One region of the Serratia sp. JSRIV002 genome, then DNA from elsewhere that is predicted to be linked to it. Evidence: predicted binding sites of a transcription regulator. Region 1 holds the regulator's gene; each other region holds the start of a gene.
The links. The regulator PurR, encoded in region 1, represses purine synthesis genes. The targets are predictions, from matches to a motif close to CANGCAAACGTTTGCNTG.
Positions count from the first base shown of each region.

Region 2: the regulator PurR is predicted to act here: its motif matches at 5,451-5,468, upstream of purT (formate-dependent phosphoribosylglycinamide formyltransferase).
Region 3: the regulator PurR is predicted to act here: its motif matches at 5,302-5,319, upstream of glyA (serine hydroxymethyltransferase).
Region 4: the regulator PurR is predicted to act here: its motif matches at 4,316-4,333, upstream of purM (phosphoribosylformylglycinamidine cyclo-ligase).

Region 1 covers NZ_CP074143.1:2,836,746-2,844,708, reverse strand. Annotated here, with positions in the region: gene KGP26_RS13430 (alkene reductase) at 1-904, shown strand, start outside; gene gloA (lactoylglutathione lyase) at 1,215-1,622, shown strand; gene rnt (ribonuclease T) at 1,692-2,372, shown strand; gene KGP26_RS13415 (Grx4 family monothiol glutaredoxin) at 2,457-2,804, opposite strand; gene KGP26_RS13410 (C40 family peptidase) at 3,215-4,030, shown strand; gene sodB (superoxide dismutase [Fe]) at 4,245-4,823, shown strand; gene KGP26_RS13400 (YnhF family membrane protein) at 4,888-4,977, opposite strand; gene purR (HTH-type transcriptional repressor PurR) at 5,302-6,327, shown strand; gene punR (DNA-binding transcriptional activator PunR) at 6,360-7,280, opposite strand; gene punC (purine nucleoside transporter PunC) at 7,406-7,963, shown strand, end outside.
Region 2 covers NZ_CP074143.1:3,519,450-3,527,412, forward strand. Annotated here, with positions in the region: gene exoX (exodeoxyribonuclease X) at 280-948, shown strand; gene KGP26_RS16545 (S9 family peptidase) at 979-3,012, opposite strand; gene yqfB (N(4)-acetylcytidine aminohydrolase) at 3,171-3,479, opposite strand; gene KGP26_RS16555 (YebG family protein) at 3,519-3,845, opposite strand; gene dbpA (ATP-dependent RNA helicase DbpA) at 3,931-5,313, opposite strand; gene purT (formate-dependent phosphoribosylglycinamide formyltransferase) at 5,525-6,703, shown strand; gene KGP26_RS16570 (YoaH family protein) at 6,741-6,983, opposite strand; gene KGP26_RS16575 (glycosyltransferase) at 7,047-7,963, opposite strand, start outside.
Region 3 covers NZ_CP074143.1:4,498,843-4,506,805, reverse strand. Annotated here, with positions in the region: gene KGP26_RS21205 (RHS repeat-associated core domain-containing protein) at 1-2,684, opposite strand, end outside; gene KGP26_RS21200 (DUF4123 domain-containing protein) at 2,695-3,480, opposite strand; gene hmpA (NO-inducible flavohemoprotein) at 3,894-5,084, opposite strand; gene glyA (serine hydroxymethyltransferase) at 5,426-6,679, shown strand; gene KGP26_RS21185 (3-phenylpropionate MFS transporter) at 6,841-7,963, shown strand, end outside.
Region 4 covers NZ_CP074143.1:4,377,275-4,385,237, forward strand. Annotated here, with positions in the region: gene KGP26_RS20660 (winged helix-turn-helix domain-containing protein) at 1-515, shown strand, start outside; gene KGP26_RS20665 (winged helix-turn-helix domain-containing protein) at 719-1,513, shown strand; gene KGP26_RS20670 (hypothetical protein) at 1,503-2,003, shown strand; gene uraA (uracil permease) at 2,126-3,415, opposite strand; gene upp (uracil phosphoribosyltransferase) at 3,536-4,162, opposite strand; gene purM (phosphoribosylformylglycinamidine cyclo-ligase) at 4,418-5,455, shown strand; gene purN (phosphoribosylglycinamide formyltransferase) at 5,455-6,093, shown strand; gene speG (spermidine N1-acetyltransferase) at 6,206-6,763, shown strand; gene KGP26_RS20700 (DUF1993 family protein) at 6,806-7,312, opposite strand; gene KGP26_RS20705 (polymer-forming cytoskeletal protein) at 7,668-7,963, shown strand, end outside.

The DNA.
Region 1 (7,963 bases):
GGCGAAAGGTTATGCCGGAGCTCCCGGTCTGCATACCCCAGAACAAATCGCCGCGTGGAAAAAAATCACCCAGGCGGTACATGACAAACAGGGTCATATCGCTGTGCAACTTTGGCACGTAGGCCGCATCTCCCACTCAAGCTTGCAGCCTGGCCAGCAGGCTCCCGTCGCACCTTCAGCGATCAATGCCGAAACCCGCACCACGGTGCGTGATGAAACCGGTGCCTGGGTCCGTGTGCCAACCTCTACCCCACGTGCTTTGGAAACCAACGAAATCCCGGGGATCGTCAACGATTTCCGCCAGGCTGCGGCCAACTCGCGTGAAGCCGGTTTTGACTATATTGAATTGCATGCCGCGCACGGTTACCTGCTGCACCAGTTTATGTCTCCGGCGTCCAACCAACGTACTGACCAATACGGTGGCAGCATTGAAAACCGTACCCGTCTGACGCTGGAAGTGGTCGATGCGAGCATTGCTGAAATCGGAGCCGATCGCGTTGGTATCCGTATCTCACCGTTGGGCCCGTTCAATGGCCTGGACAACGGCGAAGATCAGGAAGAAGCGGCGCTGTATCTGATCGAAGAGCTGAACAAGCGCGGTATCGCCTACCTGCATATTTCCGAGCCGGATTGGGCCGGTGGCAAGCCTTACTCAACCGCGTTCCGCGATGCAGTAAGAGCGCACTTCCAAGGCGTGATTATTGGCGCGGGTGCGTATACGGCGGAGAAAGCGGAAGAGCTGATCGCCCAAGGCTTTATTGATGCCGTCGCCTTTGGCCGCAGCTATATTGCCAACCCAGATCTGGTGGAACGCTTTAAACAGCAGGCTCCACTCAACGAGCAGCGTGCCGATTTCTTCTACGGCGGCGGTGCCGAGGGTTATACCGATTATCCGACACTGTAACGCTCAGCTAAACAGGGGCGCTAAATACCGCAATACACTAAGCCTCTGACAGGTGGGGTCATACAGGTTAGCCGACCGTTGAGCGCATCGACGCGCGATACGAGCCTCCATGGAAGGATCCACGGCGTGTCGGCATTCTGTATGGCTCCCGCCTGCTGCACTATTATCCGCAGCTATTTTTGTTTGTGACAACGTAACCTACCCTATCACCAACCGCACGCGTTGAATTGCCTTATGCGACAAGGCTATACTGTCTGACGCTGTTCAAGTCACCTGCCGTCAGCCGCGGCATATCCAATCAGAGGAAATTATGCGCTTACTCCATACCATGCTCCGTGTCGGCGATCTGCAACGCTCCATCGACTTCTATACCAAGGTATTAGGCATGCGCTTACTGCGTACCAGCGAAAACACCGAGTACAAATACTCGCTGGCCTTCGTGGGTTATAGCGATGAAAGCGAAGGCTCGGTTATCGAACTGACCTATAACTGGGGCGTCGACAGCTACGACATGGGTTCCGCCTTTGGTCATCTGGCTCTGGGCGTCGATGATGTAGCCGCCACCTGCGACAACATCCGACAGGTCGGTGGCAAAGTCACACGCGAAGCCGGTCCAGTCAAGGGCGGTACCACCGTAATTGCCTTCGTCGAAGATCCAGACGGCTACAAGATCGAACTGATCGAGAACAAGCATGCAGGTCACGGCCTCGGTAACTGAGGTTTCTCCAGGGCGCGCCATGCGCCCTGCTTTCTATCTCCGCTGCACCAAGACAAGAAATTTGTCATAATGCGCGCTGAATTCGCTAAAGATAAGAAACTGATGGCCGAAAAAAGTGATCTTAACGCCCTGAGTGGCCGTTTCCGTGGGTTTTATCCCGTTGTTATTGATGTGGAAACCGCCGGGTTTCATGCTCAGACCGATGCGCTGCTAGAGATTGCCGCCGTCACGCTGAAAATGGATGAAAATGGTTGGTTACAGCAAGATGAAACGCTGCATTTTCACGTAGAACCGTTTGAAGGGGCGAACCTGCAACCGGAAGCGCTGGCCTTCAACGGTATCGATCCACATAACCCACTGCGTGGTGCAGTGAGTGAATATGATGCGCTGCATGCGATTTTTAAAGCCGTGCGTAAAGGCATTAAGGATCAGGGCTGTAACCGGGCGATCATCGTGGCGCATAATGCCAACTTTGATCACAGTTTCCTGATGGCCGCCGCCGAGCGCGCCAGCCTGAAACGCAACCCGTTCCACCCATTTGCCACCTTTGATACCGCTGCGCTTAGTGGGCTGGTATTAGGGCAGACGGTGCTGGCCAAAGCCTGTATCGCCGCCGGTATGCCGTTTGATAGCAGCCAGGCACACTCAGCCCTGTATGATACCCAGCAAACCGCCCAACTGTTCTGTGAACTGGTCAACCGCTGGAAACGTCTCGGTGGCTGGCCGATTGCCAACGTTGAATCGCAATAGCTTGCTGGCAAACTGACAGACATAAAAAATCGGGCGGCACTGTTAAAGGTGCCGCCCGATTTTATTGGGTAAAACCCTGCGCCATTAAGGCTGCTGGTCTTCCTGATCTTTATACTTTTCGGCCGTTTCTTTGATCAACGGCTGCAGTTCACCACGCTGGTACATCTCGATGATGATATCGCAGCCGCCAACCAGTTCACCATCGACCCACAGCTGCGGGAAGGTTGGCCAGTTGGCGTACTTTGGCAGCTCAGCGCGGATGTCCGGGTTTTGCAGAATATCAACATAGGCAAAACGTTCGCCACAGGCTGAAAGCGCCTGCACGGCCTGAGCAGAGAAACCGCAGCTTGGCAATTTCGGTGAGCCTTTCATATACAGCAGGATCGGGTTGGCAGAAATTTGCTGCTGAATTTTTTCAATCGTCGTCATTATTGCTTCCTCAAGCCACATCATGGCTACAACATGCATCACACTAGCTATTGTAGCGGCAGGACCGGTGCCAAGAAAACGCCATCTTTTGCAGGGACATTCTCTGATTGCCTTAGCAAAAGCGGCGGACACACCGAACCGGTTAAAACATAGCCCCAGAATAACATTTTTAATCGGGACGTTTCACTATTATCTTTGCCCTGCGCAATGCCGGCGAGCAATAAGCCAACCACATGATCTCTGTCGCTTTTTTAGGCGCCAGGCGTTTGATTTTGCAACAATAAAAATGCCATTAACGTTTTCTCACAATATGGATTAGTATTTATGAGATCCACGCTGTTTTATAGGGTGAATTTCGGGAATACTGTGACTCATTCGATTTCTGTTTCGGAGCCAAGGTTGGTAACGTCGATATGCGGTTAATTATTACACTTTTTGTGCTGCTATTTACGCAGCTCTTCTTCAATTTGGCGCACGCTGCGCCACAGGCACGTGTTTCTGCCGAGCAGCGCAAGAGTCACGTTAATGAAGCCCGGCCAGACGACCGCAAGAAAAAGAAAGCGGAGAAAGCCAATAAAAAAGTGAAGGCAGCCACCCCTCCGAAAACGCTAAAAACCAAACCAGCAACGATAAAGACCGCAAAAAAAACCACCAGCGTTAAAACCAAAAGCCAGGCAACCAAAACGGCCAAGCTAAAAGTAACTCCGCCTAAAAAAGGCTATAAAAAAGGTTATGGTCGCCATCGTGAAGAAGGCAAAGCTACGGCAAAATTGGCTGGCCGCGAAAAGCCGTTGAAACTTTCCGCCGCTCACAAAAAACGTTATCAGCACGCCAAGCAGACCGCCATGGCCAAGCTGATGGGGCAAATGGGTAAGCCCTACCGCTGGGGTGGGTCTTCACCTGGTACAGGCTTCGACTGCAGCGGGCTGATTTATTACGCGTACAAAGACGTGGTGAAAATTAAAATGCCGCGTACCGCCAACGAAATGTACCACCTGCGTGATGCAGCGCCGATCAAGCGTAATGAGCTTGAGAAAGGCGATCTGGTGTTCTTCCGCATCAACAACCGTGGCACCGCCGATCACGTTGGCGTCTATCTTGGTAACGGTAAGTTCATCCAGTCACCGCGTACCGGTGAAGAAATTCGCATCAGTCAGTTAGATAACGACTATTGGCAAAACCATTACATTGGTGCCCGCCGCGTAGTGACCCCTACCACCATCCGTTAACCTTTCACGGCTGAGCTAACTGCTCGGCCGTGCTCTCTATCACCCGCTGCAACTTTAAACAATCAGTCACTTGGCACACTTTGGATGTTCTTTTCGCTCGGAAAGTTGTTAAGATTAATAACCATAACAAAAGTGGTGCAATTGCGTTTTTCCGCCCTCGGCCCCTTAGGCCTGCAGCGTCGGAGAGGCGTATTGTCTATAAAAGGAGAAAGCAATGTCGTTTGAATTACCTGCATTACCATACGAGAAAAACGCTCTCGAACCGCACATTTCCGCAGAAACGCTGGAATACCACTATGGCAAGCACCATAACACCTACGTGGTTAACCTGAACAATCTGGTGAAAGGTAGCGAGTTCGAAGGCAAATCCCTGGTCGAGATCGTCAAGACCTCCACCGGCGGCGTGTTCAACAACGCCGCTCAGGTCTGGAACCACACCTTCTATTGGCACTGCTTATCACCGCAAGGTGGTGGCGAGCCAACGGGCGCAGTGGCAGAGGCCATCAATAAGTCATTCGGCTCCTTCGCCGCCTTTAAAGAGCAGTTCACCGATGCCGCCGTGAAAAACTTCGGCGCGGGCTGGACCTGGCTGGTGAAAAAAGCGGACGGTAGTCTGGCGATCGTCAGCACTTCAAATGCGGCAACCCCGCTGACCGGCGCAGACGTTCCGCTATTGACCGTTGACGTGTGGGAGCATGCTTACTATATCGACTACCGCAATGCGCGGCCAAAGTACCTGGAAAACTTCTGGGCGTTGGTGAACTGGGCGTTCGTGGCAGAAAACCTGGCTTAACGGCGGGTAACTAGCTAATAATAAGGCGCGGCATCAAGCTGCGCCTTTGTTTTTCTGCTGCGGATCAGTTCAATGCGGCAATAAAACTGAAAGCAATAATCATTGCCAAAGCACCCACGGTGGTGAGTAATGACATCTTCAAATTGGTATCCATATACAACTCCCTCTCAGATTGGCTTTTCCAGAGCATAAGCCACACAGTTTATACGTCAAATCATTTTCCCACAGTTCGTGATTAAAATCTTGTTATGATTTCCCCGCTGATAATTACCGATTAGCTCTTCCACTTTTCTTCAATATGCGACAAAATCCGCAGTTCACAACTGCGTACCGATAAACTGCCCCTCCCTGTTCAAGCGATTTACGACTTCAGCACTAAAAACTCAGTTTTCGCTTATCTGGGGAAGGATCTACGCAGGCAAACGATTAACATCATACTTACATGCTGTAACATGTGGGTTTAGGAGTCATTTTTTACATGGCAACGATTAAAGATGTGGCCAAACGCGCTGGCGTTTCTACCACTACCGTTTCGCACGTTATCAATAAAACGCGTTTCGTCGCCGAAGATACCAAAACGGCCGTTTGGGCCGCCATCAAAGAGCTTCACTATTCACCTAGCGCCGTGGCCCGCAGCCTCAAGGTCAACCACACCAAATCGATCGGTTTGCTCGCCACCTCGAGCGAGGCCCCCTATTTTGCCGAAGTGATCGAAGCGGTGGAAAACAGCTGCTACAGCAAAGGCTATACCCTGATCTTGTGTAACTCGCACAATAATCTGGATAAACAGCAAGCCTATTTGGCAATGCTGGCGCAAAAACGCGTCGATGGCTTGCTGGTGATGTGCTCAGAATATCCAGATCAGCTACTGGGCATGCTGGAAGATTACCGTAACATTCCCATGGTGGTGATGGATTGGGGTACCGCGCGCGGAGACTTCACCGATACCATTATCGACAATGCCTTCGAGGGCGGCTACCTGGCAGGCCGCTACCTGATCGAACGTGGCCACCGTGACATCGGTGCCATTCCTGGTCAACTGGCGCGTAATACCGGTGGAGGTCGCCACCAGGGCTTTCTGAAAGCCATGAAGGAAGCCAACATCGAAGTGCGCGAAGAATGGATCGTGCAGGGGGATTTCGAGCCTGAATCTGGCTACAAAGCCATGCATCAGATCCTGTCGCAAAAGCATCGTCCAACCGCCGTTTTCTGTGGCGGCGATATTATGGCCATGGGGGCGATCTGCGCCGCCGATGAGCTGGGGTTGCGTGTACCGCAGGATATCTCGGTGATTGGCTACGACAACGTGCGTAATGCCCGCTACTTCACCCCGGCGCTGACCACCATTCACCAGCCGAAAGAGCGCCTGGGCGAGATGGCCTTTACCATGCTGTTGGATCGCATTATCAGCAAGCGTGAAGAATCGCAGGTGATTGAAGTGCATCCAAAACTCATCGAGCGCCGCTCAGTTGCCGATGGTCCTTTTGTCGATTACCGCCGTTAACTCCTGTTGGGGCGCTGCAATACTGCGCCCGATTAAGCACCCGACTCCTCTTCACTGAGCCATTCCTGATTGAGCGTTTCGCTGTCGCCCAGATAGTCCAACAGCCAGGCCATGGCCGGAGACTGGGCGTTTTGCTGCCAGGTCAAGCAGCAGGCGCTAGGCGGGAAAGGCTCATGCAGTGGTAATACCACCAGTTCGCCACTTTGTACCAACGGCAATACCCGATGCGCGGGTACCATGCCCACACACAGCCCGGCACGCAAACAATCTACCGCCGAAACCCAGTCCGGCACGGTCAACCGCCGCTGGTTGTCCAACGACCAGGTCACACGCTTGGGTAAATTGCGCGAAGTATCTTCCAACAGCAACGAGGGATAAGGTCGTAGCTGATCGTCTCGCAGCTTTCCTTGCAAGGCGGCCAGCGGATGTTTAGCATGGACTACGCAGAGCCAATTCATAAAGCCCATATCGCGAAAGGCAAAACCGCCGCCTACCGGTACCGCCCGTGTTGCACCAATAGCCATCTCAGCGCGGCCATCGACCAGCGCATCCCACACGCCGTTGAAGACTTCCGGCTGTACCATCAGTTCCACGTCGGGGAAATGGCGATAAAAATCCAGCACCAGCTGGCGGCTGCGCTGGGGTTTGACGATCAGATCGACCGCAATCCGCAGTTGCCCGCGCCAACCGTTGGCCACCTGCTGACACTGCCGTCGGGTATCGAGCATTTTTTTGATAACAACTCGCGCCTCCTTAATAAACAGCGCCCCCGCTGGCGTGAGTTCCACATCGCGGTGACGGCGTTCAAACAAAGGCACTGCCAGCCATTGCTCCAGTTGACGCACCGTATAGCTCACAGCAGAAGGAACGCGGTGCAACTCCTGTGCCGCCGCGCTGAAACTGCCGGTCCGCGCTACCGCATCTACCACATCGAGTGAATATTCAGACCACATATGTTTGCCTTCAAATTTTTTAACAGCACCTTGCAAATATTACCGTTTCACAAGCAGAGATCCAGCCGTATACACTTGCCGGCGCTTCAAAACCTGCGACAACATAATTTTAACGAGAAATAGCAATGCGAAATTTTGGATTTATGTTCTACCTGGCCGGCCTGAGTATGTTGGGCTATCTGGCTACCGATATGTACCTGCCTGCCTTTGGCGCAATGCAGCAGGATCTGCAAATCTCCGCTGGGGCGATCAGCGCCAGCCTGAGTATCTTCCTGGCAGGCTTTGCCTTTGCCCAGTTGCTGTGGGGGCCGCTGTCCGACCGTATTGGCCGTAAGCCCGTGTTATTGATTGGCCTGGCGCTGTTCGCAATCGGCTGTCTCGGTATGCTTTGGGTCGAGAACGTGGCACAACTGTGGTCACTGCGCTTCATTCAAGCCATTGGCGTCTGTTCCGCCGCCGTCACCTGGCAGGCGATCGTGGTCGATCGCTACCGCGATGGCAAAGCCAACCGCGTTTTCGCCTCCATTATGCCGCTGGTCGCCCTCTCTCCGGCGCTGGCCCCACTGCTGGGTGCCTGGTTGCTTAACCATATGGGATGGCGGGCCATTTTCGCCGTGCTGCTGGGGATCACCGCCCTGCTGCTGATCCCCACCTTGCTGCTGAAAGACCGGAGCAGACTGGTC
Region 2 (7,963 bases), 680 kb from region 1:
GGTCCGGCAAGCCACCCAACCATAGGTTAACCAAGAGGCCATCATGAGTAAGGGAATGGACAGCAAGAAAAATGCGAAGAAGAAGCCGTTGAAAACCCCAGCCGAGAAAAAAGCGGAGAAACGTTCCAAAAAAGGACAGGCGTCTACATCTGGTGAGTAAATCAGTTTCTGACCGTAGTTAAACCCGCCGAGGCGGGTTTTTTGTTGCCTGCGAAAAGACAGGTTGGCATCGCAACCCCATATCGTTAAGCTAGGCAGTAGACTTTAGCTGGGAACATCATGATGTTACGTGTAATCGATACTGAAACCTGTGGGCTAGACGGCGGCGTAGTGGAAGTCGCTTCCGTTGACGTGATCGACGGGCAAATCACTAATCCGATGAGCGACCTGATCAGCCCAGACCGGCCTATCGGCCTGGACGCCATGGCCATTCACCACATCACCGAGCAGATGGTTGAGGGCAAGCCGCGTATCGCCGTCGCCATTGGGCGTTATCAGGGCAGCCAATATTATGTTGCGCACAACGCCGCCTTTGATCGTGCCATGCTGCCGGAAATGAACGGTGCCTGGATTTGCACCCTCAAGCTGGCACGTACGCTGTACCCAGACATTAAATATGGTAATCAATACCTGCGCTATGCGCTGAATCTGGATGTACAACTGCCGCAGGATACCGCGCTTTATCCACACCGCGCACTGTACGACTGCTACGTCACCGCCGCACTGCTGCAACGCATTGTGCAAGACTCCGGTTGGACGCCAGAACAGATGCTGGAAATCACCGAGCAGCCGGTATTGTTGAAAAAATTCAAGTTCGGCAAATATCGTGGGCAATCTATTGAGCAGGTTGCGCTGGACGATCCTGGCTATCTGCGTTGGATGCTGAAATCCATCGACGATCTCAGCCCGGATATGAAACACACGTTGAAATACTATCTGTTGGGTTAATCAGGCGGGCAGTCTCCTGCCCGCGATGATTTATTCCGCCAGCGCCAGAATAAACGCATATTCCAGCGCAATATCTTCGTAAGCCTTAAAGCGCCCAGACTTGCCGCCGTGGCCGGCATCCATATCGGTATACAGCAGCAGTTGGCGATCGTCGGTTTTCAACTCACGCAGTTTCGCTACCCACTTGGCAGGCTCCCAATATTGCACCTGCGAATCATGCAGCCCGGTGGTGACCAGCATATGCGGATAATCCTGCGCTTTCACCTGGTCGTAAGGGCTGTACTGCAAGATGTAATCGTAATACGCCTTGTCGTTTGGGTTGCCCCACTCGTCATATTCACCGGTGGTGAGCGGGATGGACTCATCCAACATGGTGGTGACGACGTCTACAAACGGCACCTGAGCCACTACGCCATTGAACAGCTCAGGAGCCTGGTTGACTACCGCGCCCATCAGCAAGCCACCGGCACTGCCCCCCATCGCGAACACCCGGTCAGCATCGCCATAGCCCTGCTCTACCAGCGCCTTGGTGACGTCGATAAAGTCGTTAAAGGTATTTTGCTTGTTGAACAGCTTGCCGTCTTCATACCAGAGCTGCCCCAGCTCGGCACCGCCGCGAATATGCGCCAGCGCGAAGACAAAACCGCGATCCAGCAGGCTGAGGCGGCTGGCACTGAATGCAGGATCCATGCTGCTGCCATAGGAGCCGTAGGCATAGACCATCAGCGGGTTCGTCCCATGTGCGAAGCGGTCAGCACGGTAAACCAAAGATACCGGTACCTCAACGCCGTCACGGGCTTTCACCCACACGCGCTCGCTACGGTAATCTTCCGCCGTGAAGTTTTTCACTTCCTGCTGCTTGAGCAACTCCCGCTCGCCGCTGTCCAGATTCAGCTCATACAGCGTAGTTGGCGTGGTCATGGAGGAATAGCCGTAACGCAGCAGCTCGGTTTCCGGGTCTGGATTGTAAGCCAGCCATGTGACATAGGTCGGATCGTCAAAAGCGATGCGCTTGTCTTCACCGCTCTGCCAGTGGATTTGGCGCAGCTGGGTCAGCCCGGCGATGCGCTCCTCCACCACCAGCCAGTCACGGAACAGGCTGAACCCTTCGAGCATGACATCGGTGCGCGGGGCAATCAGTTCCTGCCATTGGCTTTCCTCAGCCTGCTCGCTCTGATACAGGCCAAAGTTCTTGCCGTTTCTGTTAGAACGAATGTAGAAATGCTCACGGTAGTGATCGATGGCATATTCGTGATCTTTGCGGCGCGGCGCAAACATCTGCGGCTTGCTGTCTGCACTGTTCGCATCCAGCAGCAGGATCTCTGAGGTGGTGGTGCTGCTGAGGTGGATCAGAATAAAGCGCTCGGAGGTGGTTTTTTCCAGGCTGACGTAGAAAGTGTCATCCTGTTCCTCGTAGATCAGCACGTCCTGCTGCGGATCGCTACCCACCACGTGGCGATAGACCTGATACGGCAGCAATGTCTTGGCGTGTTTACGCACGTAGTAGACGGTGGCGGAGTCATTCGCCCACTCGAAGTTGCCAGAGGTGTTTTCCAGCACCTCATCGGCCCAGCTATCGTCGCGTAGGTCCTTGAAACGGATATCGTATTGGCGGCGTGACAGGAAATCCTCCGCCACGGCCAGGCGCTGGTTGTCCGGGCTGACATCCAACCCGCCCAGCGTATAGAATTCGTGCCCTTCCGCACGCTGGTTGCCATCGAGCAAGGTGTCCCAAAGCTCGGTAGCCGCTGCAGGCTGGCGCACATACAGCGCATATTCATTACCCGGCTCATAGCGGGTCTGATAGCGGAAACCACGCCTGACGTAAGGTACGGAATGTTCCTGCTGTGGGATGCGCGCGACCATCTCCTGATACAGAGTTTCACGCAGCGCCTGTTGCGGCTTTAGCTGAGCGTCGGTGTAGGCATTTTCGGCCCGCAAATACTCCAATACCTGAGGATCGGTACGTTCGTCATCGCGCAGCCAGTAGTAGTCATCCACACGCGTGTCGCCATGGATAGTGATGGGATAAGGACGTTTTTCTGCCTTGGGAGGTGTCATCATTGCTAAATCATCCGCTTACTTTGATTAAGGCAAGAATGACACGAATTTCACAAGGTTAACAAGCCGCGTAAGTAAATGGGCGCAGCATGCAGCGCCCCTACGCAGTGAACCGGTTAGGTTTGTCAGCATCTCATCGCAATGTGAGATGGCGTACCGCATCAGCGCTTGGTAAACGCGATGACAAACAGCTCATCCAGCCCTGGGTAGATATCCTGGATCACCTGCTTGAGTTCGCTGAGCGTCATATTCTCCTGCTGCGCATGTTCACGCGTTAGCTCATCCAGGCGCACCGGCGTTACCGACTTTACCTCGATATAACAGAAAAATACGCCGTCTTCGTTACGGCTGACGCGCAGCACCTCGTTCGGCTGGAAGTCAGCTTCGCTGGCATCCCGAATGGTGATGGTTTTGCGCCCGGCCAGAATATCTTGCTCAAAACGGCTGAAGAAGGTTATCTCACGGGACATGCTGGATCCTTGGTTATCATCATGTTGCTGTACCACTGCTTAGGCGGCCTGCTGCTCTTCTGACGCAGCGCCTTCTTCCGGAGCGGCGGCAGGTTTCTCACCTTTGGTTTTGGCTGGTTTTTTGGCGGCTTCTTGCGGGGCACCACCACGCAGGATCTGCGCCAGCACATCTTTGTGTTCCGCCAGGAAGAAGCTCAACCCTTCACGCTGTTCTTCTTCCAGCGAGACTGGCGCTTGCTGCAACCATTCACCGAGGCTATCGGCCAGATCCAACATTTTGTCGTAGGCATCGGCTTCTTTCTTGTTTGCGAAAGTCATTTTTTCCTCACCGTTTCTCACTACTACATATTTCACTTCAACAGCCATGAGCATCTTCCTCAAAGGTTATGATACTGTATTTTTATACAGTATAGAGTGATTTCGGGCAGGGCTGCAAGCGCCCTGCCGTTTATTATTTCAACAGCCGCACTTTGCAGCTCTTGCCTTTGATCTTACCTTGCTGAAGCTGTTGCAGTGCCTTACGGGCGCTGGCCTTACGGATAGCCACATAGGCATGCACCGGGAACATGTCGATCTTGCCGACTTCTGCCGCCGTTAGCCCGGCGTCACCGGTCAACGCCCCAAGAATATCGCCAGGGCGGATTTTTGCCTTGCGGCCACCGTCTATGCAAAGGGTGACCATTTCCGCTTCCAGCGGCGCGTTAGACGCCCCGCTCAGCTCAGACACCGGCGACCATTTTGCGCGCATGGACAGATACTCTTCGAGAGCATGAACACGCACCATTTCCTGCGGCGTACACAGGCTGATTGCCAACCCGCTCAGACCGGCACGACCAGTACGGCCAATACGGTGGACGTGAACCTCAGGGTCAAACGACAACTCGTAGTTGACCACCAGCTCCAATTCTTTGATATCCAAGCCACGCGCGGCCACGTCGGTCGCCACCAATACACGGCAACTACGGTTGGCAAAGCGAACCAGCACCTGGTCACGATCGCGTTGTTCAAGATCGCCATGCAGCGCCATGCAGCTGATATCACGGGCTTCCAGCGCTTCATACACGCTCTGGCAATCACGCTTGGTGTTACAGAACACCACGCAGGACGCGGGCTGATAATGGCGGATGGCGCTCACCAGCACCGCAGGGCGTTGATCGCGAGTGGTTTCATAGAAACGTTGTTCGATAGAGGCTTGCTCATCGCCATCTTCAACTTCCACATTCAGTGGCTGGCGTTGCACACGGGCGCTAATACGCTCAATGCCCGCCGGATAGGTGGCAGAAAATAGCAGGGTCTGGCGCTGTGGCGGCGTGTAGCTGATCACATCATCGATATCATCGGCAAAGCCCATGTCCAGCATGCGGTCGGCCTCATCCAGCACCAGCACGGTCATCTCGTCCAGCACCAGGGTTTTCTTGCGCAGATGCTCCTGCACACGGCCCGGCGTACCCACCACAATGTGCGGCGCATGCACCAGGGAGTCGAGCTGTGGCCCCACCGGTTGGCCACCACACAAAGTCAGTATCTTGATGTTCTGGGTAAAGCGGGCCAGGCGACGCAGCTCTTTGCTCACCTGATCGGCCAGCTCACGCGTCGGGCACAGAATAAGCGCCTGGGTGGCCACTTTGGCAACGTTGATTTTATCCAGCAGGCCGATGCCAAATGCCGCCGTTTTACCGCTACCGGTTTTCGCTTTGGCACGTACGTCCTGCCCGTTCAGGATGGCAGGCAGCGCTGCGGCCTGTACCGGCGTCATTTCGGCATACCCCAGTTCGTTGAGGTTGGCCAACTGTTCAGCTGGCAGCGGCAGGGAAGAAAAAGAAACTGTGCTCACGGCAATAACTCTTATATAGCAAGTGGAAAGGCGGCGCTGCGCTTGGCTGGCACCGGATCAGGCGCAGATGATAACAGAGTTGGTGGGGTTTCCGGATTTCGGCGTTAAAAAAAGCGGTTATTATGCACCGCTGGTCGTACGCAATCGTTTTCGTATATACTGCGCGCTCAGTGTCAGACCCGTGAATTCATTCAGATCCAGGTATCAGACTATGTTAACTATTGGAACCGCCCTGCGTCCTGCCGCCACCCGCGTTATGCTACTCGGCTCAGGCGAGCTGGGCAAAGAAGTGGCCATCGAATGCCAGCGTTTAGGCTTGGAAGTGATTGCCGTTGACCGTTATGCCGATGCCCCAGCCATGCATGTGGCACACCGCAGCCACGTCATCAATATGCTGGATGGCGCGGCGCTAAAAGCGTTGATCGAACAGGAACGCCCCGATTTTATCGTGCCGGAAATAGAGGCTATCGCCACCAGCATGCTGGTTGAGTTGGAGCAACAGGGCCATAATGTAGTCCCCTGCGCCGAAGCCACACGTCTAACCATGAACCGTGAAGGTATTCGCCGTCTGGCCGCTGAAACGCTGGAGCTGCCAACCTCCAGCTACCGCTTTGCCGATAACGAGCAAAGCTTCCGCCAAGCGGTGGCCGAAATTGGTTACCCTTGTATCGTCAAGCCGGTGATGAGCTCATCCGGAAAAGGGCAAAGCCTGATCCGTGAAGAGCAGCAACTGGGCGCAGCATGGGATTACGCACAGCTCGGTGGGCGCGCTGGCGGAGGCCGGGTCATTGTTGAAGGGCTGGTCAAATTTGATTTCGAGATCACTCTGCTGACCATCAACGCCGTCGATGGCGTACATTTCTGTGAGCCTATTGGCCACCGTCAGGAAGATGGGGATTACCGCGAGTCCTGGCAGCCGCAGCGGATGTCTGAGCTGGCATTAAGCCGTGCTCAGGGGATTGCCGCCAAGGTGGTTAACGCACTGGGTGGATTTGGCCTGTTCGGCGTGGAGCTGTTCGTCTGCGGTGATGAGGTGATTTTCAGCGAGGTCTCTCCACGCCCGCACGACACCGGCATGGTTACGCTGATTTCGCAGGATCTGTCCGAGTTTGCGCTGCACGTGCGCGCTTTCCTTGGGCTGCCGATTAACGCGATACGCCAGTTCGGGCCCGCCGCCTCTGCGGTGATCCTGCCGGAGCTAAGCAGCGACAACGTGCGCTTCAGCGGGTTGGAGACGGCACTGAATGGTTATAATCAGGTGCGGTTATTCGGTAAACCGAACATCGAGGGCAAACGCCGGATGGGCGTTGCACTGGCCGTTGCGCCAGAAGTAGAGCAAGCGGTAGAGCTGGCCAAACAGGCTGCTGCTGCGGTGACGGTGCAAGGGTAAACCGGTTGGGGGTTCGGGACGCCGACCCCCGCTAACGTCAGTAGTTTTCGTCGTCTTCGCTATCTTCGTCCAGATACTCGGTCGGTTCTTCCTGCTGCTGTTCTTCTTCTTCATCGTCGAACATCACGCTAACCTGATCGCCCTCATGTTTTTCGCGGATTTCTTGCGCCACAGTCGCGATGGCCTCTCCGCTGCTCATGCCCTGCCCCATCAGCAGATGGATACGTTCAGCAGCTTCCTGCTGTTCTTGGTGACTCAGTGACGGCATACCTGCAAGCATGTCTTTCTCCCCGGTAAAATAGGCATGAATTATACGCGCTAACGACGCAGATCCCTACACCTGTTATTCGCTGGCCCGCAAGGGGGTCGCGTTATCAATGCGCCACTGTTTTAAGCGATGCAGCCACAGCATCACATGCCAGGTCTGCTTGATACCTCGCATATTGTCGATCATCATCCGCTGAATGCCGCGCCGGTAGAAATCTTCAGCAATCTGTTGTTGTGCCTGCAATTCGGGCTCACGGCGAATACTATGGCAAATCCCCAGCGCTTCACGCGCGATTTGCCAGTGGAAGGCCGCACAAATCGGGACCTTGCTGCTGTAACGCTGATTCAGCGCCACCAGCATTTCGACGATTTTCATATAGTGACGCTGATACTCGACGTTTGCCTGCCCGGTACGCCGACGGTTGCTGATCGAGCGGTCGTGTACCCGTTGGCGATATAGCGGTTTGCTCAGGTATTTCACTCGTTGAGCATTGAACATTACCTCGGTGGTCCACGGGATATCCTGGTGGTGTAAACCAGGTTCGAAATAAAGTTGGTGCTGCTTGATAAAATCCAGGCGATACACGGCTAACCACACCACATGAATAAAGCGTCGTGATTTCAACGCCATTTCCAACCACTGCGCGCCAGAAATAACCGCCGTATCTTTCAAGCGCCCAACAGGAATAATGGGGTTCACATCACCATTATTTGCAAAATAGCGTTCTCCGTTACATTGCATCACGTCTAATTGATGTTCTTCGGCTAATGTAAGCAGCGTTGAATATATTTTTGGATGCAATAAGTCATCGGCATCGGGGAAGGCAACATATTTGCCACGGGCCACGGCCAGCCCAGCATTGCGGGCATTGGAAACCCCTGAATTGGGCTGGTCGATGACCTTGATATGCGGATGCTGCGCAGCGTAGCGGTGCGCGATCTCTCCTGATCCGTCGGTGGAACCATCGTTAACGATGATCACCTCCAACTGCT
Region 3 (7,963 bases), 1.7 Mb from region 1:
CCGTCCGGTGAGTGGATGGCTTCCAGACGGTTGGCTGCGTTCCAGGTATAACGGGTGCCGTTGACCCCGGCCTCGTCCAATGGGCTGTCGCTGTGCCGGATCACTTGCCCCAGCAGGTTGTAACGATAATAGTGGGTCAGCCCGTTGCGTTGATGATGCTCCAACACTTGGCCAAAGGCATCGCGAACGAAGCGCTCGCGGCTGCCATCCGGGTATTGCACCTCGTTGAGTGCCCCTTGCGCAGACCACAGGTAGTGGCAGGTATTGCCCAACGCATCGGTTTCTTCCGTCAGGTTGCCCTGCGTGTCGTAGCGATACCGTTCCCGGATCTTGTCCTCCTGATCGAGGCTCCAGGTGGTTTTCTCTACGACCCGGCCACGCGAATAACGGTATTGGGTCTCTTGTCCGTCAGGAGTGCGCACCCAGGTGCACTGCAGTTCACCGTTATAGCCATATTCGGTGCGGTTGCCCAACGGATCGGTTTCACTCAGCAGCTCACTGCGTTCACCGTATTCATTGAGGTGGGTCGCGCCGTCTGGGTCGACCTTCTTTATCAGGCGGCGAAAGCGGGTGTCATGTTGCCAGGTCTCCCGTGAACCGTCCTGATGAACCAGGGTGACGGCCCCGGGTTGCTCATCCCACAGAAAACGCTGGTCAAAGTTAGGCAGGTTGCTCCAATGGCGCACCGCACGGGCCTGTTTGCCTTCCCCTTGCCATTCCCAATAAAACTCAGCCCCGCCGGCCAACTGCCGCAGGCTGAACACATAATCATCACGATACTGATAGCGCTCGGCCTCCCCGGCCGCATTGATAGCGGCACTCAGTTGCCCCCGCTCATCGTACTCATAGGTCATCAGCGGGTGGAGAGCCTCTTCCCGACCCGATTCTGGGGTCAGGCTCAGTTGCGTCAGGCGCCAGCCCTGAGGTAGCTCCTGATAGCTGAACTGCAAGGCCGCACCAGCCGGATGTTCCAGCCGAACAGGTAAGCCATCGTGATAATGCAGGGTCAACCGCAACTGGCGGTGTGAAAGGCCGGTGATGCGCCCGGTCGTTTGCCCCGTAACCCGATGCACATGCAGCACCCAGCCTTCCATGCTACCGGCCATCAGGCAGTAGCTATCGGGCTCCTCGTCCAGATAGGCGGCGGCCCCGGCTACATAATTAAGCCCACTAGGGGAAACTTCGGTAGGTAACGGCAGAATGGTGGTGAGGGTTTGATGATCGGTCCAGTGCAGTTCATCGCCGATAAACTCGACGGTATGCTGCAGACTATGGCTCCAGCCAAAACCAAACACCGACGTGCGTTCGACAGCGGTGGTGCGGTACTGACGCTGGAAGATAAAGGGCGTCAGGCCAATCAGTTGCCCATCGTCCAGAGTAAGCAACTCTTCGCCGTTGATCAGCGAGACCGGGCAGCCGGTTTTTCCCGTGCACTGCGAGTTCACCGTGGGCTGGTCAGCCGCATTTGTCGCGGGGTTGTTTTTCACCGTGCCTGAGTTATCCACCAGACCAGTATGGTTTGACGAACCCAGCTGGTTTTTCCGATCCTGTTTCAACTTGGCATTGGCCTGGCGCTTGAGGTTCAGTTGGCGGGTCTTCTCAAAGAACCGTTTGACCAGTTCCAGGGTGGCAAACAGAATCGTCTTCAGCCCCTGCCAGACAGACTGCAATGCGTTGCCCAGTTTCTTGAGCAATCTGCCTACCTTATAGATCAGGAACGCCACGCCCAACCCGGCGGTCACCAGGGTCAGCAGTGCCCCGAAGACAATACCGACCAACGCATCGCTGATAATGGAACCTCCTATTTTTACCATCGGTTCCAGTAGTGCGCCCCAAGGGTACATACGCACTTGCAGTTCCACTGAGCGCATAAACAGGTACAGCGCAGCTTCATCATTGAACAGCGCCAACAGCTCGCGGGCCATCTGCTTGCTGCCTTCCAGCAGCGACTTCAGCTTCTGTTCATCTACCTGGGTGATCAGATCCTTATACTTACCCGCTTCCGCATAGATTTTCTGCCCGTACTTTGCGGGGTCGGTGATCACGTCGTAGGCCAGTTTCACGTCGTCCCACAGCCCAAACATGCCGTCGTACAGCCCAGCGCCCAGCGCGGTCAACAGGCCGGCATTGATTGGGCTCAGCTGCCACTGCGGCCTGTAGGTCTGCCATTGCGTTGACAAGGTGTCGTACATCTCCAGCATCAGGCCGTCATAGGCTTGCAGCATCTGGTCATTGTGCTGCTCCAGCTGGGGATCGGTGGCTTTAACGTAATATTTCTTGCCCGCAGTCAGACCAGGGAAACGCGCTATGCCTTGCTCATCGGTCTGCTGGGTAGCCACCTTCGAGTCAAAACCAAAACTGACATCTTCATAGATCTCAATGGTTACATCGGGGATGGGCAGTTCGAGTGTGGACTCATAGGCGAGGGCCACCTTGATCTCGCCACTCTTCGGGCAGGTCACTACGCTACTCTCAAAGCTGCGATCGTTTTCCGAGACTACGGTCTTGCTGTCGTTGAGCCGCAGGGTTTTTTCCATCTCCAGCGTCGGCCCACCTAATCGCCCGGAAATGCTGCTGGCCGTGGCCCATTCCTTGACGATCTGCCGATACTCTTGGGTGATCAGGGCCTTGTTTTTGAAGCCCAGCAAGGCATTGTCAATACTCGCAATATATTCGGTCGTCATAGTCCATTACTCACGGTCGAAAAGAGGAAACGTTGAAGGTGATCACCTCGAACGGATTGGTACGGCGGCTCAGTGCATCTACCAGAGCCTGGGATAGCCGTGCGGTTCGCTTCTTCGGATCTGGCGTCTGTTGCCAGACCTGCGGGTAAAGCCGCAGCGCTATCTGGCGCAGAACCGGTTCTGGCACGGCTTGATAGAGTTCAAACTCATTCTCGCGCAGCCAGGCCAGTTGGTTGGCGATCAGCGGTTCTGGATCTTCATCCAGCAGAGCATCCACCATCCCTTGGGGCACCTGCCACCAGGGGCTGATCTGGGCCTGCGCAGAAGGATATACCGGGCAGGTAAAACCCTCGCCGTTCACCCAGTAATCGGAGAATACCGGCAGGATAGAGCGCCACTCATTGCCAAAGTAGCGCAGGTAAGCTGGCAGATAGCGCCCATCCCAATAGCGGAAAAACACCGCTTTGCCGCTGGGCATGATCACCTGTGTCAAACCGGCAAGGTGGGCCGCCAGGGCAGCCTGCGGCAACGGCGAACGTGCCAGCCAGCCCCAGTTGCGTAAAGGGGTTTCTGCCACCCAGCGTAAGAATGGGCTGCCTTCGTTTAGCTGCACCAGTACCGGCATCACTTCAAACCAGTTGGCATAGGGCGTATTGGCGTAAAGCCCGTGCGGCGTGCGGCTGCCGTCCTCACGGTAATAGGCCTTGATGCCTTGCGCACCATGGGTATTGGCCAGGATGGCATACAACGGTGTAACCGCCGTGTTTCTTACCCAGTCCTGTACGGTCTGTTGCATCTCTGTACCTCCTTGAAGATGACGCAAATAGTGAGTCCACTGATGCGATCAACGTACACTTTCCATAATTAACAACGTGAATGAACAGCTATGGCTGCCAAAAAAGGTATTAGCCTGACGGGAGTATGGCGAGAGTGGCGGGTCAGATTACTGGCGAAAATACAGCGGGATGCTGAAAGCTGGATCATCCTTGCGCTCCATGCAAAGTCCTTATCAATGGGGCGTAGATTTACCACAATGTCGGTTTAAAAACGATAGTGGAAAGGGGAATAACATTAAGGAAATTGTAGGTTTTAGATTGAGGTCAAATCCGTTGATGATTTTCGCGGGTACCGTTTCTTAGGCACCCGCACTTATCGCGCAAAGTAATCAATAACATTCGTACCTGATAATGTTATCAAGACACTAGGATGTTACAGCACCTTATGCGGGCCGAAGCATTCGTAGTGGATACGTTCGGCCTCCACGCCCATCTCAAGCAACTGCTTACCCACGTGCTGCATAAACGGCACCGGGCCACAGAAGTAGTAATGCATCTGCGGATCGTTTAACTCGCTACGCAATGCGTTCAGATCCATCAGGCCCTGGCTGTGATAATCGCGGCCCTGCACATCATCGGCATTGGGTTCACGGTACCAGACATGACGGCTCAGATTAGGCATACGCCCGGCGATATCCGCCACTTCGTCGGCAAAAGCATGCACCGCACCGTTTTCTGCGGCATGTAACCAGTGGATGTTGGCCGGATGCTGATTGTCGTGCAGGGCGTTAAGCATCCCCAGCATTGGCGTTTGGCCAACGCCTGCCGAGATTAATGCCACCGGCGTAGTCGGTTCTACCTGCAGGAAGAAATCGCCGTGTGGTGCCGCGAGATGAATGATATCGCCTTCTTTGGCCTGCTGATGCAGGAAGTTGGAAACGGCGCCCCGTTCCTCACGTTTGACCGCGATACGATAATATTCCCCGTTCGGTGCGGTGGTGAGTGAATATTGGCGGATCTCCTGATGTTGCAGGCTGTCATCGTTAATATAAACCGCCAGATACTGGCCTGGCTGATAATCGGCCACGCGACCACCGTCTACTGGAGCCAGTACAAAGCTGGATATGACCTCGCTCTGAGGCTGTTTTTTCACGATGCGGAAGGCACGCAAATCACGCCAGCCACCGTCACTCTTTTCCGTTTCCTGGTAGATCTGGCCTTCACGTTGAATAAACACGTTGGCCAGCACCCCGTAGGCTTTTCCCCAGGCATCAAGCACTTCCTGGCCAGGGCTGAGCATTTCGTCCAACGTGGCTAACAGGTGGTGGCCGACAATCTGATACTGATCGGGCTGGATATTGAAGCTGGCGTGCTTCTGGGCAATGCGTTCTACCGCAGGCAGCAGGACGGCCAGGTTTTCCAGATTGCTGGCGTAAGCGCAGATGGCATCGAACAACGCCTGGCGCTGATCGCCGTTACGCTGGTTGCTCATATTGAAAATATCTTTCAATTCAGGGTTATGGGCAAACATGCGATCGTAGAAGTGGGCGGTCAGTTTGGGGCCGGTTTCGGCTAACAGGGGAATGGTCGATTTAACGGTGGCGATGGTTTGACTATCCAGCATGGTGATACTCCTTGGCGGGCGTTTTATGTTTGTCTAATAGGTGTATTTTAAGTGCATCTTATAAAATTACCCCGTGCTTGTAAATATCCCTGTTATTGTTATGGGGTTGTTAACCGTCGATCGCCTTCACAGAACATGAAAAAAGCGCATTTTGTTGATGAGTAAAACTCCGTTGCCAAAATGTGGCCTTTAAGGGTTCAAAGCCTTACGCCACGTGATGCCAATCGTTTGCGTAAAAACCTCTGTCAAGACCTATCTTCGATAGGCCGAAACGGTTTACACTGTTGCCCAGCACCCGTAGGGGTAAATTAAGTTAGCTGATTTCAGTCAGGAGATGCCGGATGTTAAAGCGTGAAATGAACATTGCTGATTATGATGCCGAACTGTGGCATGCAATGGAGCAGGAAGTCGTGCGTCAGGAAGAGCACATTGAGCTGATTGCGTCTGAGAACTACACCAGCCCGCGCGTGATGCAGGCCCAGGGTTCCCAACTGACCAACAAATACGCAGAAGGCTATCCGGGCAAGCGTTACTACGGCGGTTGCGAATACGTTGATATCGTTGAGCAACTGGCGATCGATCGCGCCAAAGAGCTGTTCGGTGCCGACTATGCCAACGTGCAGCCACACTCAGGTTCCCAGGCTAACTTTGCCGTTTATACCGCGCTGCTGCAGCCGGGCGACACCATCCTGGGGATGAACCTGGCACACGGCGGCCACCTGACGCACGGTTCACCGGTGAACCTGTCCGGTAAGCTGTATAACGTGGTGCCTTACGGCATCGACGAAACTGGGCAGATTGACTATAACGATTTGGCCAAACAGGCGCAGACCCACAAACCAAAAATGATCATCGGCGGCTTCTCTGCCTTCTCCGGTGTGGTTGATTGGGCAAAAATGCGTGAAATCGCTGACAGCATCGGCGCTTATCTGTTCGTGGATATGGCACACGTGGCGGGCCTGATTGCCGCTGGCGTTTACCCGAATCCGGTTCCTCATGCCCACGTCGTGACCACTACTACCCATAAAACGCTGGCGGGTCCGCGTGGCGGCCTGATCCTGGCCAAAGGTGGTGATGAAGAGCTGTATAAGAAGCTGAACTCTGCCGTCTTCCCTGGCGGCCAGGGCGGCCCGCTGATGCACGTCATCGCCGGTAAAGCGGTAGCGTTGAAAGAAGCGATGGAGCCTGAGTTCAAGGTTTACCAGCAGCAAGTGGCCGATAACGCCAAAGCGATGGTGAAAGTGTTCCTGGAGCGCGGTTACAAAGTGGTTTCCGGCGGCACCTACAACCACCTGTTCCTGCTGGATCTGGTCGATAAGAACCTGACCGGTAAAGAAGCTGATGCCGCGTTGGGCCGCGCTAACATTACCGTTAACAAGAACAGCGTGCCAAACGATCCGAAGAGCCCGTTTGTGACCTCTGGCATTCGTCTGGGTACTCCAGCGGTGACTCGCCGTGGCTTTAAAGAAGCCGAAGTGCGTGAACTGGCTGGCTGGATCTGTGACGTGCTGGACAACCTGAACGACGAAGCCACCATCGAACGTACCAAGAAGAAAGTGCTGGATATCTGCGCTCGCTTCCCGGTTTACGCCTAAGTACTTCGATTGGTTTGCAGATAAACCCGCCTCGGCGGGTTTTTTTTAGCATTGTTGCAGCTAAACTGTGAACTGCTTTGCACTCTAGCCCTTTGAACATGAATGAAGATTGCTGCAAGGTGTGAGCTCTGTCAAAGTATTGCCCTCATCCTGGAGGGAACATGGTTCTGCAATCAACGCGTTGGCTCGCTCTCAGTTATTTCACGTACTTCTTTTCCTATGGCATCTATCTCCCGTTTTGGAGCGTTTGGTTAAAAGGTGAGGGCATACCGCCTGAAACCATCGGTATCTTGCTCGGCGCTGGCCTGGTGGCGCGCTTCCTCGGTAGCCTGCTGATTGCTCCACGTGTAAAAGATCCCTCCTATTTAATCACCGCGTTGCGTTTGTTGGCATTGCTCTCCCTGGCGTTTGCCGTCGGCTTCTGTTTCGGTAATGGCTGGGCCTGGCTGATGCTGGTGATCGCCGGTTTTAACCTGTTCTTCTCCCCGCTGGTTCCGCTGACCGATGCGTTGGCTGCCACCTGGCAACGGCAGATCACTCTGGACTATGGCCGGGTGCGGTTATGGGGATCGCTGGCCTTTGTGATCGGCTCGGCGTTAACCGGCAAGCTGGTGTCCGTTTGGGGCCATAATGCGATTTTGATCAGCCTGTTGGTCAGCATCCTGGCGATGCTGGTGGGCATGTTGCTGAAACCGAGCGTGCTGCCACAAGGTGAGTCTCGGGCGCAGAATGAACCTAGCCGCTCTTGGCGTGAACTGCTCAGCGAAGGGCCTGTCTGGCGTTTTCTGCTGTGTGTGACGCTGTTGCAAGGGGCACATGCCGGTTATTACAGCTTTGCCTCCATCTATTGGGAAGAGGCGGGTTACTCTGCGGCGACTATCGGCTACCTGTGGTCTTTGGGGGTGGTCGCTGAAGTGGTTATCTTTGCCAGCAGCAATTTCCTGTTCCGCCGTTGGAATGCGCGTAATCTGCTGTTACTTTCCGCCGTGTGTGGTCTGCTGCGCTGGGGCCTGATGGCAACCACGACGGAAATCGGTTGGCTGCTACTGGTACAGGTGCTGCACTGTGGTACCTTCACGGTCTGCCATCTGGCGGCAATGCGCTTTATTGCGGCGCGTCAGGGGGCGGAAGTGATCCGTCTGCAGGCGGTTTATTCGGCGCTGGCGATGGGCGGCGGCATTGCAGTGATGACCGTGGTGGCGGGCTTCCTGTTCGAGCACTATCAGGGCGGAGTGTTCTGGGTGATGGTCGCGGTGGTGGTGCCAGCGTTGTTTATTCGCCCAC
Region 4 (7,963 bases), 1.5 Mb from region 1:
TGGTTGTCGGCCCGAATACGCTTTACCAACATATTTATATGTTAAGAAAAAACTTTGGGGCTTTAGGCATAGATAGAGATATTATTAAAACCACGCCGCAGCTCGGATTTAATATATCCACAAACTTTACTATTGAGCGGATGGAGGATGAATTGCGATGCGCAGAAAATGCTAGCATCCCGACCCTGGTTGAGAGTTCATCCGGGTGGCATAAGCTATTTTATTTCATTCCGTTTATTATTAGCCTAATCATTTTGTTGGTTAATAGCGATCGCCAACCGTTAAATAATGTCTCGCTTTCGTATCAAAATGGAAACTGTCCCCTCTATAGCTCCTCTGATAATTTATCCTGGAGCTATATCAATTCAAAAGCGCATAACAGAGAGCCCGCTTGTCAAAGCCCAAGCAAACATATAGTGAAGGATTTGGCGGATGACACAATATGCCTGGTTGGCAAACAAGGCTATCTGGTAGGCCAGGCCGATACCACACTATTGTACTGCACCCGCATCTGATACGCAGGCAATATGCGGAGCCGGAGTAAGGGCCCCCTCCTCCGGCACTTTCTACTAAAGCAAGGCACTGGTATCTGGCGATCCTACGTTGTCGGTTTACGCTTAGCCACTATATAGTTGTTAAATTAAATCCGGATAAGACTTTACATGCACTGAGAATAATCCTATTATTATGGGTGGCATTCATTGCTCAGAGGATTGAGATGGTTGGTTACTACTTGATAGATAAAAAGATAGTTTACAATATTACTGACGGGGAAGTTTTCAACCTTAATGAGCCAGAAGTAAAAGTAAAGCTTTCTAACCCTGCGGCTAAATGTTTACAGAAACTCATTGATGCAGATCATCAAATTGTCTCTCCAGATGAGCTTATCGATGACATTTGGGGACAGAAAGGTGTCATTGTAGGCACTAATACCCTATATCAGCATATCTATATCCTGAGAAAACACCTTTGCTCACTGGGATTAGATAAAAACATTATTAAAACAACTCCGCGCTCCGGGTTTAATATTCCGCAAGAGTTTACTATTGAGCCATTTCAGGATGAAGTCGAGTACGTAAAACAAGAAGATCATCAAGAACAACAGCAACAGGTAGAAGAACAACCGGCATTAGCAATCAATGCGTTCCCCCCCCAAAAAAACAGCTTATTAAAAAGAAGTAGCACCTATTATTTAGTGATAGCCTCCACCCTCATTATTGTTTCATTACTTTATGTTTACAACACTAAAAACCCGCCAATAATAAATTACTCATTAATGGGGAAATATCAACACTGTAATATCTATCAGAAAGATGGAAAATTCACATTATTATATATCAAATCAAAAATTGATAAGCACAACATACAGTGCGATAAAGTAGGGAACCAGTCTTTGTATTATTTTGGAAATCCCGAAATTAAAAGGGAATCTATTTTCATATGTGATAATCGCATTGATGGTGATGCTAGAAGTAATTGTAAATCATATCATTGGTCTGGCTATGAAAACTAAATCCATCATTTCATTAGTAATGCTAACATGTGCCATCCTGGCCATAGCGTATTATTTTTTTTACTCAAAAAACAAAACAGAAAGTATCTCTTGCGAATCTAATCTTTATTTGAAATTTGACGTCCCAAAACCTGGATTAGTCGCCAATTATAATATTTCAATAGACTTAAAAGGCGATAGCAACAAAGATGATGGCAGAGGTAAATTTTCAGTAACCGCAAACTATAATGATGGGGAGAAAACGTACTATATCAGGCGTGATATCATTGTCAGCTACCAAGTTGACGATAATGGGTTGTATTTTTTTAAAACCCTTTATATCAACAAATATGCCCGAGACACTATTCCTGAAAATATTGAAAAACGCCTTGTGCCAGATGTTTATTCGAAAGTAAACAGTTTGTCAAGCTACGCCATACGCCTGGCAGGTAAGCAAGGGTATTTTATCTATGACCCCGATATTCCGATCTTGTACTGTAATCGGTTATAACCGGACACCCTTTTGCAGATGCACTCGAGATACATCGCCTGTCCATGAAGCCAATATTCTCACCGTTAAGGTGAGTAATATTGGCATAATCAATGGCCAGCAGGCTAATAGGCCTTTATGGGTTATTTTTGATCCAGTCGTTCTTCTGGCACATCGATCACTTCTTCTTCCTTGCGGTACAGGCTGATCAGTTTGAACAGCAGGCTCAGGCCGACGCCAACGATGGTCGCCAGCGCCATACCTTTCAGCTCCGCTGCACCGATATGCACTTTCGCGCCGCTAACGCCAATAATCAGGATCACCGAAGTCAGGATCAGGTTCTGCGCCTTGTTGTAATCCACCTTGGATTCGATCAATACGCGGATACCCGAAGCGCCAATTACACCATACAGCAACAGGGAAACACCGCCCATTACCGGCACCGGTACCACCTGGATCGCCGCCGCCAGCTTGCCTACGCAGGAAAGCAGAATGGCCAGAATAGCCGCGCCGCCGATCACCCAGGTGCTATAAACCTTGGTGATGGCCATGACACCGATGTTCTCACCATAGGTGGTGTTAGGCGTAGAGCCGAAGAAGCCGGAGATCACGGTAGAAATCCCGTTGGCAAACATTGAGCGGTGCAGGCCCGGATCGCGCAACAGGTCTTTCTTGACGATGTTCGCCGTGACGACCAGGTGACCAACGTGCTCGGCAATCACTACCAAAGCCGCAGGCAGAATGGTGAAGATAGCAAACCACTCAAAGCGTGGCGTGTAGAAGGTCGGCAGGGCAAACCAGTGCGCGTCACGGATTGGCGTCAGATCCACCACGCCCATAAAGAACGACAGCGCATAGCCTACCAACACCCCGATCAGGATCGGGATAATCGCCAGGAAGCCGCGGAACAGCACCGAGCCCAGTACGGTAACACCCAGCGTCACCAGTGAAATCGTGATGGTTGTGCTATCTGCGGAGGTGCCTTCCGCCGGTAATAGCCCGGCCATATTGGCCGCCACCCCCGCCAGTTCCAAACCGATGACCGCAACGATTGCGCCCATCGCCGCAGGCGGGAACATCACGTCCAGCCAGCCGGTTCCGGCCTTCTTGACGATCAGCGCCACCAGGCAGAACAGCACGCCACACATGATAAAACCACCCAGTGCAACCTCATACCCCAGCGGCAACAGCAGCAACACCGGTGAAATAAACGCAAAGCTGGACCCCAGATAGGCAGGTATCTTGCCTTTACAGATAAACAGATACAGCAATGTCCCCACGCCGTTGAACAACAGCACCGTCGCCGGGTTGATCTTGAACAGGATCGGCACCAGCACGGTGGCCCCGAACATGGCAAACAGATGCTGGAAGCTGAGTGGGATGGTCTGGAACAACGGCGGGCGTTCACTAACGCCGATGGCGCGACGGGTCATGGGGTGTTTTTCCTCTGAGTTAGTATCAGTTGTGTTAGCTTGGTGATTAATACCCAATGGATTGCCAGTGTTAGCAATCCAAAGGGCATTAAAAAGCCGACTCTCAGGTCGGCTTATTTATTATTTGGTACCAAATATCTTATCGCCTGCATCACCCAGGCCAGGCACGATGTACCCTTTGTCATTCAGACATTGATCGATCGACGCGGTATACAGCTCAACATCTGGATGCGCTTTCTCCAGCGCGGCGATCCCTTCAGGAGCGGCGACCAGCACCAACACCTTGATGCTGCTGCAACCGGCTTTCTTCAGCAGGTCGATAGTGGCGATCATCGAACCACCGGTAGCCAGCATTGGGTCAACCACCAGCGCCATGCGCTCGTCAATGTTGGAAACCAGTTTCTGGAAATAAGGGACCGGCTCCAGGGTTTCTTCATCACGATAAACCCCAACCACGCTGATACGAGCACTCGGTACGTGCTCCAGCACCCCTTCCATCATGCCCAGACCGGCACGCAGGATTGGCACTACGGTAATTTTTTTCCCTTTAATCTGCTCAACTTCAACCGGCCCACACCAGCCTTCGATGGTAACTTTCTCTGTCACCAGATCGGCGGTCGCTTCATAGGTCAGCAAACTACCCACTTCAGAAGCCAGCTCACGGAAGCGTTTGGTGCTGATATCGTGTTCGCGCATCAGACCAAGCTTGTGCTTAACCAGCGGGTGTTTCACCTCAACGATCTTCATCATTTTTCTCCTATTAAGGTGGTTGACGGCCAAAAAAATCGCCGGATTATACCGCCTTTTGCTCCCGACGCCACTACCAATAGCCGGATCGAGATCAACAAAAGAGTGATCAACAGTATAGAAGACGAAAAGTTCGAGCGGGCTCACATGGTTCTCGCAAACGTTTGCTTGCGCTGTTAGAATTGCCGCGCCTGGTTCCGGCATCACCGCCGGAAGCACCGTTCTCAAACCGCAAACCGTCGTGGGGATCGCGCAGTGACCGACAAAACCTCTCTCAGCTATAAAGACGCAGGTGTCGATATCGATGCTGGCAACGCATTGGTAGACCGCATCAAAGGTGTAGTGAAACAGACCCGCCGCCCGGAAGTCATGGGTGGGCTGGGCGGTTTTGGCGCCCTGTGCGCGTTGCCGCAGAAATACCGCGAGCCGATACTGGTTTCCGGCACCGACGGCGTGGGCACCAAGCTGCGTCTGGCAATGGATTTAAAACGCCACGACACCATCGGTATCGATCTGGTGGCGATGTGTGTTAACGATCTGGTGGTTCAGGGCGCTGAGCCGCTGTTCTTCCTCGATTACTTCGCCACCGGCAAGCTGGATGTGGATACCGCCGCCAGCGTGATCACCGGGATTGCCGAAGGCTGTAAACAATCCGGCTGTGCGTTAGTGGGTGGTGAAACTGCCGAAATGCCTGGCATGTACCACGGTGAAGACTATGACGTCGCCGGTTTCTGCGTGGGCGTGGTTGAGAAATCCGAAATCATCGACGGCAGCAAAGTACAGTCTGGCGATGCGCTGATCGCTCTGGGCGCTTCAGGCCCGCACTCCAACGGTTATTCGCTGGTGCGCAAGATCCTGGAAGTGAGCAAGACCGATCCCACTACTACCGACCTGGCAGGCAAACCGCTGGCAGATCATCTGCTCGAGCCGACCAAGATTTACGTCAAATCGGTACTGGAATTGATCGAGAAAGTGGAAGTGCATGCGATTGCTCACCTGACCGGTGGCGGCTTCTGGGAAAACATCCCACGCGTGCTGCCAGAAGGGATGCAGGCGGTGATCGACGAATCTAGCTGGCAGTGGCCTGCCGTGTTTAGTTGGTTGCAGCAGGCGGGCAACGTGAGCCGCCATGAAATGTACCGTACCTTTAACTGCGGTGTCGGTATGGTGATCGCGCTGCCACAGGAGTCGGTAGAAAAAGCCATCGCCATATTGACCGCCGCGGGTGAAAAAGCCTGGCAGATTGGTAAACTGACGGCTTCTTCTGACGAACAACAAGTGGTCATCCAGTGATGAAAAAGATTGTGGTGTTGGTCTCCGGCCAGGGGAGTAATCTCCAGGCACTGATCGACGCCTGCCAACAGGGCCGGATCGCCGCCACTATCGTGGCGGTACTCAGCAACAACGCACAGGCTTATGGCCTGCAGCGTGCCGAAGAGGCTGGCATTGCCGCTCAAGCGCTGGATGCCAAATCCTTTGCCGATCGCGAAGCCTTTGACGCCGCGCTGGCGCAAGCTATCGACCAATACCAACCCGATCTGGTGGTGCTGGCCGGTTATATGCGCATTCTCAGCAACGCGTTTGTGCAGCGCTATGCCGGGCGCATGCTGAATATCCACCCTTCCCTGCTGCCGAAATACCCCGGGTTGCATACCCATCGCCAAGCTATCGACAACGGCGATGCCGAGCATGGCACTTCGATACATTTCGTCACGGAGCAGCTCGACGGTGGCCCGGTGATCCTGCAAGCCAAGGTGCCGATCTTCCCCGGTGACGAGGAAGATGAGGTCATTGAGCGGGTGCAAACCCAGGAACACACCATATACCCTCTGGTGGTGAGCTGGTTTATCGAAGGGCGGCTGGCAATGCGCGACAACGCTGCCTGGCTGGATGGTGAACGCCTGCCAGCACAAGGCTATGCCGCCGACTGACCCGCAATTTAACCGCAAGCTAAACGGTGCCTTTCACGGTGCCGTTTTTTTTCGCCTTCAATCAGCTCCTGAGGTTATACTTTTGCCAGATTAATAATACCGAGGAGAATGTATGTCGAGTACCACCAACGTCAGGCTACGCCCGCTGGAGCGGGAAGATCTGGCGTTTGTTCACCAGATGGATAACAACGCCAGCGTCATGCGCTACTGGTTCGAAGAACCCTATGAAGCCTTTGTCGAGCTTTCCGATCTGTACGATAAACACATTCACGACCAGAGCGAACGGCGTTTTATCATCGAGCATGAAGGGGCCAAAGTCGGGCTGGTTGAACTGGTAGAGATCGACCATATTCACCGCCGCGCCGAATTCCAGATCATCATCGATCCGGCGCATCAGGGCAAAGGCTACGCCAGCACCGCCGCCAAACTGGCGATGGACTACGGCTTCTCGGTACTTAACCTGTATAAGCTGTATTTGATCGTCGATAAAGAAAACCCGAAGGCGATCCATATTTACAGCAAGCTGGGCTTTGAGGTGGAAGGCGAACTGATTGACGAATTCTTCGTTAGCGGCGCATACCGCACCGTGCTGCGCATGTGCATCTTCCAGCCGCAGTATTTGGCGAAGTTCAAGACTGCCCAGCCTGGCGATAGGCCATTGGTTAAATAGCAGTAAACCGGGGAGATATTCCTCTCCCCGAAAGATCCAGAATTACTTCGCGCCCAGATAATCCCATTTCCCCACTTCCACCCCCTGATTACGCAGGATGTTGTAGGCGGTGGTCAGGTGGAAATAAAAGTTGGGGAGGGCGAAAGTCAGCAGGAAATCTTGCGCAGTGAAGTGAAAATCACGCGTTTTGCTTTTTATTTCAATATTGCGGCCATCGGCCTCGGCGAAATCGGCTGCCTGGAAGCCCTGCACATAGGCGATAGTTTTTTCGATACGCTGGTGCAGCTCGGCAAAGCTGGCTTCGTTATCCGGCATGGACGGTACTTCCTGCCCGGCTAATCTGGCCACTGCGCCTTTGGCAGCATCGCTGGCAATCTGTACCTGCCGCAGCAGTGGAAACATATCTGGCGCCAGTCGGGCTTCTAACAGCACGCTTTCAGCCTGCTGCTTCTGCTGCAAGAACTGCTCACCTTTTTTCAGTAACGCCGACAGGATCTGCAAACCACGGACAAACTGCATTGGGGAATGGGCATAAATCGATAAAGACATACAACCTCCAGATGTGAGTGACCAGCCATCTTACGCCGGTTGCCAGAGTATTGTCGTTGAGTTGTTTGACAGGTTGTGTCCGCGCCCAATATTCATGCACAAAATCAATTTAGCCTTAATAATCACACAAATAAACAATTTGCGTGGCCACTTCAGATTATCCTTGGTTGGTCAAGCGAGTGGTGAATTAGGCGACAATATTAGGTATCATCACTCGCTACTACGGATAGCCTAACAGGAACCGTCACGCTGGCTGCCGCCTGGCATCCCGCACTTTCGCGGCGAATGGACTTCAAACGGCCTGAAAAACATGCGTAATTACAACTTATTATGGTGTATATGGGGATTATGGACGTTGTCCATCGTTCTCTGGCTGACAGGGATCAGCTTCACCGGTATCTACATAAAACGCGCGCTGCTGGCCGCCTTGGTCCTGGCACTGTTGGCAACGCTGGCGTTTATCTACAAAATAACAAGGACGAATCAAATGCTGTCATTCAATAAGAAAAATAAAGCCGTTAATGAAGAAAAAGCGCAGGAGCTGATCGATCAGCCCGTGCCTCAGCCGGTTGCTCACTCTGAGCCAAACACCCTGCCTGAAGTTGCCGACGCCATTAAGCCAATCCGTGCCAAGAAAGACACCTTTATCTC